DNA from 2 places in the Paenibacillus terreus genome. Region 1 is predicted to be linked to the other one. Evidence: riboswitches for the same ligand, from Rfam matches in the RefSeq annotation. Region 1 holds a riboswitch; the other holds the start of a gene.
What was found. Region 1 has a riboswitch for S-adenosylmethionine ahead of ACE5KN_RS19570 (methionine ABC transporter ATP-binding protein). Riboswitches for the same ligand answer to the same signal wherever they lie in the genome.
Positions count from the first base shown of each region.

Region 2: linked by a shared signal. The riboswitch ahead of metA (homoserine O-acetyltransferase MetA) and the one ahead of ACE5KN_RS19570 (methionine ABC transporter ATP-binding protein) in region 1 are both predicted to bind S-adenosylmethionine.

Region 1 is NZ_JBHIRX010000011.1:100,580-104,061, reverse strand. Features, by position in the region: gene ACE5KN_RS19580 (UbiD family decarboxylase) at 1-237, shown strand, start outside; gene ACE5KN_RS19575 (Cthe_2314 family HEPN domain-containing protein) at 273-992, shown strand; SAM riboswitch class I at 1,168-1,309, shown strand; gene ACE5KN_RS19570 (methionine ABC transporter ATP-binding protein) at 1,433-2,449, shown strand; gene ACE5KN_RS19565 (methionine ABC transporter permease) at 2,449-3,117, shown strand; gene ACE5KN_RS19560 (MetQ/NlpA family ABC transporter substrate-binding protein) at 3,187-3,482, shown strand, end outside.
Region 2 is NZ_JBHIRX010000001.1:44,534-48,015, forward strand. Features, by position in the region: gene ACE5KN_RS00200 (PLP-dependent transferase) at 1-1,167, opposite strand, end outside; gene metA (homoserine O-acetyltransferase MetA) at 1,203-2,132, opposite strand; SAM riboswitch class I at 2,245-2,364, opposite strand; gene corA (magnesium/cobalt transporter CorA) at 2,844-3,482, shown strand, end outside.

The DNA.
Region 1 (3,482 bases):
GTGGATCACGCCGAAGAGGTGGTGAAGTCACAGGCCTCCTTCCTGTGGACGGTGTTCACCCGCTTCAATCCGGCAACGGACATGTTTGCCGATCATGAAGTCAAGCTGCATCATTTGAATTACAAGCTGCCGATCGTAGTGGATGCGCGTATGAAGCCAGGCTATCCGGATGAGGTGCTGCCGCGTGAGGACATTGTCCGCCTGGTCGATGAACGGTGGAAGAGCTACGGTTTCTAAGCATAAGCAGGAACAAACTCCGGGAGGTTGAGCATATGCTGCGTGAGCTTTTGGGAGAACTGCCAAGGCAGGATAACGGAATACTGCTGCAGGCGATGAACAGTATGAAGGGGACGTTGGGCTTGCTGCAGCGCCAGATGGAGCAAAGCGGGGATCCGACGTTCGATTTCCGCAAGGCCGAAATATTGACACGCGGGCTGATGTCCTCCCTGACCGAGCTGGAAGAGAGCACGTTCGCTGCGGCTTTTTTCCGTAAGAAGGTGCATGCGAAGTTTTCCGAGGAAATGACCGAGCAGGAGCGTGCGGATTACGCCCGGTATGTGTATTTTTACAAAAACGGGTTTATCCGCGTGTTCTCCATGCTGGACAAGCTGGGCAATCTGCTGAATGACTTTTATGATATGAACACGTCCAGGGTCAAAGCTCATTATTCCTACTTTACCGTGCTGCGGCAGTTTCGGTATTTGAAAATCCACGACAGGCTTGCTGATTCTCTCTTTGAGCTTAAGGACCGCTTCAGGGAGCCCATTGGGCGGCTGCGCAAACGCAGAAATACGGAAGTGCACTACATGAATGTGGAAATGCAGGATGATCTGTGGCAAAAACAGCGGGCTTTGTACGGTAAAATCAAGCTTGAAGACCTGGATGAGCATCTTGATGATTTGCGGCAGGGTCTGGACATGGTATGCCAATCGGTAGCGGAAGCGTTTGATTATACGAATCAGCAGTGGGAAAGACATTCAGCACGCAAATAAAATCGCAGGAATGCAGCTGTTTTTTGCAACCGCCAGAAATTTTTCCGAATGTTTTCGCAAAATTACCTTTGACAAAGCTATGTAAAGTATCTATACTGAAATCTAGTTTAATGTCAGCTTTATGAGGATTATAGAACAGATATCCCGAACATAAAAAACTGAAACAACCATATATCTCTTATCGAGAGAGGCGGAGGGACTGGCCCGATGAAGCCCGGCAACCGGCTGCACCCCGGCGTGATTACACGCTTAGGGGCAGCGTCATGGTGCTAATTCCAACAATACCACTAAGATTAAGTAGTATTGGCAGATGAGAACCGGATTTTGCTGCACAGCAGGAGCCTTTTTCATTTGCGAAAAGGGCTCTTTGCTTTAATTGGACAAAATAGAGACAGACCCGGTGGGAAGGGGTAAAAGGAAGAGAAGGGGGACGTACCAACTTGATTGAAATCAGGAAGCTGACGAAGTTTTATGGCAAAGGCAGCCGGATGACACCTGCCCTGTCCAACCTGAACTTATCGGTCGGCAAAGGTGAAATCTTCGGCATTATCGGCCACTCCGGGGCGGGAAAAAGCACGCTGATCCGCTGTATCAATTTGCTTGAGCGTCCAAGCTCGGGTGAAGTGTGGATCGACGGAGTGAACATGACCGGCCTGAACCGGAAGCAGCTGCAGGCCAGACGTCGTAAAATCGGGATGATTTTTCAGCACTTCAACCTGCTGTCATCCGCGACGGTATACGACAATATCGCATTCCCGCTTCGTCTGGACAGCAGGCCAAAAGCGGATATCGACAAGAAGGTGAAAGAGCTGCTCGCGCTTGTCGGGCTGGAGCAGCATGCCAACAAATATCCGGCACAGCTGTCCGGCGGCCAGAAGCAGCGAGTCGGCATTGCCCGTGCGCTTGCCAGCGATCCGGATGTGCTGCTGTGTGATGAGGCTACGTCAGCGCTCGACCCGCAGACGACCGATTCCATTCTGAAGCTGCTGCTGGATATTAATCAGCGCTTCAATCTGACCATCATGCTGATTACCCATGAAATGCATGTGATACAGCGTATCTGCGACCGTGTCGCAGTTATCCATCAGGGCGGAATCGTAGAGCAGGGCCCGGTGGCTGAAGTGTTCATCAAACCGCAGCACCCGGTGACAAGGGAATTTATTATGAGGGAGACGGATCAGGGAGAAGAGCTGCGGGCGGCGATTGCCGCACCTCACCCGGCCGCCTCGCAGACCGTCAAAATTTCGTTCCTGGGCGATAAAACCTATGAATCGATTTTATCACGAACGGTCCGCCGGACAGGTGTGGATTTTGCCATCCTGCAGGGCACGATCTCCACGCTGAAAAACGTACCCTATGGGTTGCTTACCGTCCGCTTTGAGGGAGACGAGAAGGCGATCCGGGAAACGACACAGGAATTATTGGCACAGGGGCTTGATGTGGAGGTGATCGGCTGATGAATGGGCTTGATTTTTCACAAATTAACTGGAATGAGATCGGCTCCTCAACGGTGGATACGATCCAAATGCTGGTTATATCCGGACTGTTCACACTGATTCTGGGGCTGCCGCTCGGTGTTGTGCTGTTCCTGTCCAGCCGTTCTTCACTAGCCTTGATGAAGACGGTGTACACTGTGCTTTCATTTATCGTCAATATTCTCAGATCGGTGCCGTTTATCATTCTGATCGTGGCATTGATCCCTGTGACGAGGCTGCTCGTCGGTACCTCCATTGGCGTGACCGGCACGATTCCTCCGCTGGTGATCGGGGCGGCGCCGTTTTTCGCAAGGCTTGTGGAAACCTCCTTGCGTGAGGTGGATCGGGGCATCATCGAAGCGGCTCAAGCGATGGGGGCTTCGACTGGGCAAATCATCTTCCGGGTACTGCTCCGTGAAGCAAGACCGGGTCTGCTCGCCGCATTAACGATTACGATTGTCACACTCGTGTCCTATACGGCGATGTCCGGTATGATCGGCGGCGGCGGCTTGGGCGCGCTGGCGATCAACTACGGGTATTATCGCTACGACACGGCCGTCATGATCGTTGCCGTTGTGCTTATGGTTGTGCTGGTGCAGGTGCTGCAAATGGCGGGTGACCGACTGGTGCGGCATTATACAAGGAAATAAGGAAACATTATATATAGATCCTTATTCATACCCAATCTTTTAAAAATAAATTTTGGAGGGGTACATGTTATGAAAAAATGGTCATTTGCTTTGTTAAGCCTTGCATTGCTGCTGATTCTGGGCGCCTGCGGGAACGCTAAGACCAATTCCGGAGCAGCCGCGGACAATAATCCGGGAACACCGCGCAGCATTGAGTTGAAGGTCGGCGCATCCGCCGTTCCTCACGCCGAGATTCTTGAAGCGATCAAGCCAGAGCTGGAAAAGCAGGGCGTACGCCTGCAGGTCGTTACTTTTAACGATTATGTACAGCCTAATGTGCAGCTGTTTGACAAGCAGCTGGATGCGAACTTTTTCCAGCATCAGCC
Region 2 (3,482 bases), on a different contig from region 1:
AACCTCACGGTTTGCAGCTTCAAGCGCGCCGCCCAGATCCTGAATAAGGTCCTCCGCATGCTCAATGCCGACGGAGAAACGAAGCAGCCTGTCATCAACACCTACGGCATCCCTGATTTCTGCCGGAATGTCCGCATGGGTCTGAATGGCCGGATAGGTCATGAGAGATTCAACCCCTCCCAGGCTTTCGGCAAAAGCGATCAGCTTGATATGGCGCAGCAAAGGCTCAACCAAGCGGGCGTCCTTGACCTTAAACGAGAAGATTCCCGTATTCCCGGAGGATTGTCTGTTTTGAATCTCGTATCCAGGGTGGCTCTCCAGGGCCGGATAGTATACGTCCGTAACGAGCGGGTGAGTCAGCAGATACTGCGCGATCCGTGTGGCGTTCTGCTCATGTCTGTCCATGCGCAGGGCAAGAGTTTTCATGCCTTTCATCAGCTGGTAGCTGTCGCTTGGAGACAGCACGGCCCCAATCGAGTTGTGCAGGAAGGCCATTTCTTCGGACAGCTCTTTTCCTTTGGTGACGATCAGTCCGGCCAGGACATCATTATGCCCGCCCAAATATTTGGTGGCGCTGTGAACTACAATGTCGGCCTCCAGTTCAATCGGTCTTTGGAAATATGGAGTAAGCAGCGTATTGTCTACAATTGTAAGCAGACCATGCTTCTTGGCCCAGCCGGCTACCGCCGCAATATCAGTGATCATCATGAGCGGATTGGTCGGTGTTTCAATAAATACGGCCTTTGTGTTCGGACGGCGCGTCTGTTCCAGCGCAGTCAAATCATTTGTATCCACATAAGAAGCGGTTACGCCGAATTTGGAAAGGATGCGTTCCAGCAAACGGTAGGTTCCTCCATACAGGTCAAGGGAGACGATAAGATGATCCCCCTGTCCGAACAGAGTAAAGATCGTCTGCAGAGCGGCCATGCCGGAAGAACAGGCAAACCCGGCGTCTCCGGATTCCAGCTCTGCCGCTGCTTCCTCAAGCACCTTGCGGGTCGGATTCGTGGTACGGATATAATCGAAGCCTGTGCTCTTTCCTAGCTGCGGGTGACGGAAGGCTGTCGACTGGTAAATGGGAAAATTCACCGCACCGGTTACGGGCTCATTGATGGAACCGATTTGGGCAAGTCTGCTTTCGATTTTCAACTTTTGCTTATGATCCATATAAATCCTCCTGTCTACTTCTGTTCTTATTTGGTTTAAATTTGAGGCCCGATATCACCGATGTCATAAGGGGTCTCCTGGTACACATAGTAATTCAGCCAATTAGAGAATAATAAGTTGGCATGAGCCCGCCACGTGGATGGGGGCGTACGGGTTGGATCGTCCTGCGGGAAATAATTTTTGGGCAAAAGAACATTGTCAAGGCCCTTGGCTATATCCCGGTCATACTCCCATTTCAGGGATAACGGATCATACTCGGAATGGCCTGTCACAAAGATCTGCTTGCCGTCCGTCGTAGCCACAATATACACGCCGGCTTCTTCCGATTCCGAAAGCAGCTCCAGCCCGGGAATACGTTCAATATCCTCGCGGCGGACTTCCGTATGCCGTGAGTGCGGCGCGAAGAAGACTTCGTCAAAGCCGCGCAGCAGCTTCACATGCGGCTTGTTTACCGTATGGGAAAAGACGCCGAAGCATTTGCTGTCCAGTCCGTATTTGGGAACACCGAAATGGTGATACAAGCCTGCCTGCGAAGCCCAACATATATGCATGGTGGAGGTCACATTGGTCCGGGTCCAGTCAAAGATGCCGCGAATCTCCTCCCAATAGTTTACATCTTCAAATTCAAGCTGCTCTACAGGCGCACCCGTAATTATCATACCGTCAAAACGGGTATTTTTGATTTCGTCAAATGTTTTGTAAAACATGTCCAGATACTCCTGGGACGTGTTTTTGGACACATGCGATTGCGGGTGAACGAGCGTGACATCCACTTGAAGCGGGGTATTGCCGATCAGCCGCAGCAGCTGGGTTTCGGTCGTTTCTTTGGTTGGCATCAGGTTAAGAATCGCAATGCGGAGCGGACGGATATCCTGGTGATAGGCCTTGCTCTCGTCCATGACAAAAATGTTCTCACCCGCAAGGATCTCCTTCGCAGGCAGGGTGTCTGGAATTTTAATCGGCATAATGCTCACTCCTGTTCGTGAAGTTTGCGAAAATCATTGCTGAGATGCCGGGCATATTAAAAATGACCTTCCTCGCAGCACGAGAAAGGTCATATCTGATTCATATGCGCCTCTCTCATCTCTCAGGTCCATTTCCTAAAGGAAATGTAACCTGCAAGAATTAGCACCGTGCGGATCACCGCCGGTTGCCGGGTTTCATCGGGCTAGTCCCTCCACCTGCTCTTGATAAGATTTCGCTTTTTTTAATTTTAACTATTTCAAATATCCTGTATCAAACTTTAATGCATGAACGCCTATCTCGTCAAGCAGAAAAATCCATTCATTGCGCACACGGATTCGGCTGCCCCCATAAGATGAAAACAGCAATGAAAATGTCCAATTTAGCCCTTGAAAGGCCATCTGGCGGGCGTTATACTAGACAAGTGCTGCAGGCGGCTGAAGCTATATGCGCAGTTCAAGATTTGCGTATAGGGCTGCGGCGGCTCATCTTAATATAATTCGATAGGGGTGACACCAACCATGGAAGGCGACCCGAGTCCGTATAGGCGGCGGAAGCATGACAACAGCATAGGAATGACTTCAGCTTGCCGGAGACGGGACGCACGTTCTGCATGCCTGTGGAGCTTCTAACTTCCTGGGTCTGGGCACCAGGCTGAAAGCATTCCTTATGGACATCATTCGCCCTGGGGCGAAACATAAGGAGTGAGAGAAATGAAAATCCGGTTAGTGAATAACGGGGTATTTACCCTCATTGACGACATTGAAAAAACATTGACGGCACCAGCCGACGGCTTTTACTGGATTGATGCCGATGTAGAAGATCTCGAGGTGCTGCAGCCGCTCTTTTCCATTCATGATCTGGCTGTGGAGGACTGTCTGAGCGAAGAAGACCAGCGTCCGAAAATTGAAATATATGATAATCATTACTTTATCGTTGTAAACAGCATCCGGTTTGATGATGAAGAAATTTTTCTGCGTTCCCTCAATATTTTTCTCGGCAGACATTTTATCATCACCATCACCAGACAGAAAATCAATGAGCTTCGCTCCCTTAAGCCCCTGCTTTGGGAGCAGGAAGTAAACTCGCCTGACCGTTTTATGTATCTGCTGATCGACCTGATCGTGGACAATTATTTTCTCGTCGGCGACCGGATCGAGGTTCGGATCGAAAAGCTTGAGGAAGACATCCTGATGCATACGAAAAAATCTCATTTGAACGAGATTATCGGTCTGCGCAGTGAAATTTTATGGCTTAAAAAAGTGCTGGGCCCGCAGAAGGAAGTCATCAACACGTTGAACAAACGGGATTTGCGCCTGATTGACGAGCAGTTGCAGAAATATTTTAGCGAC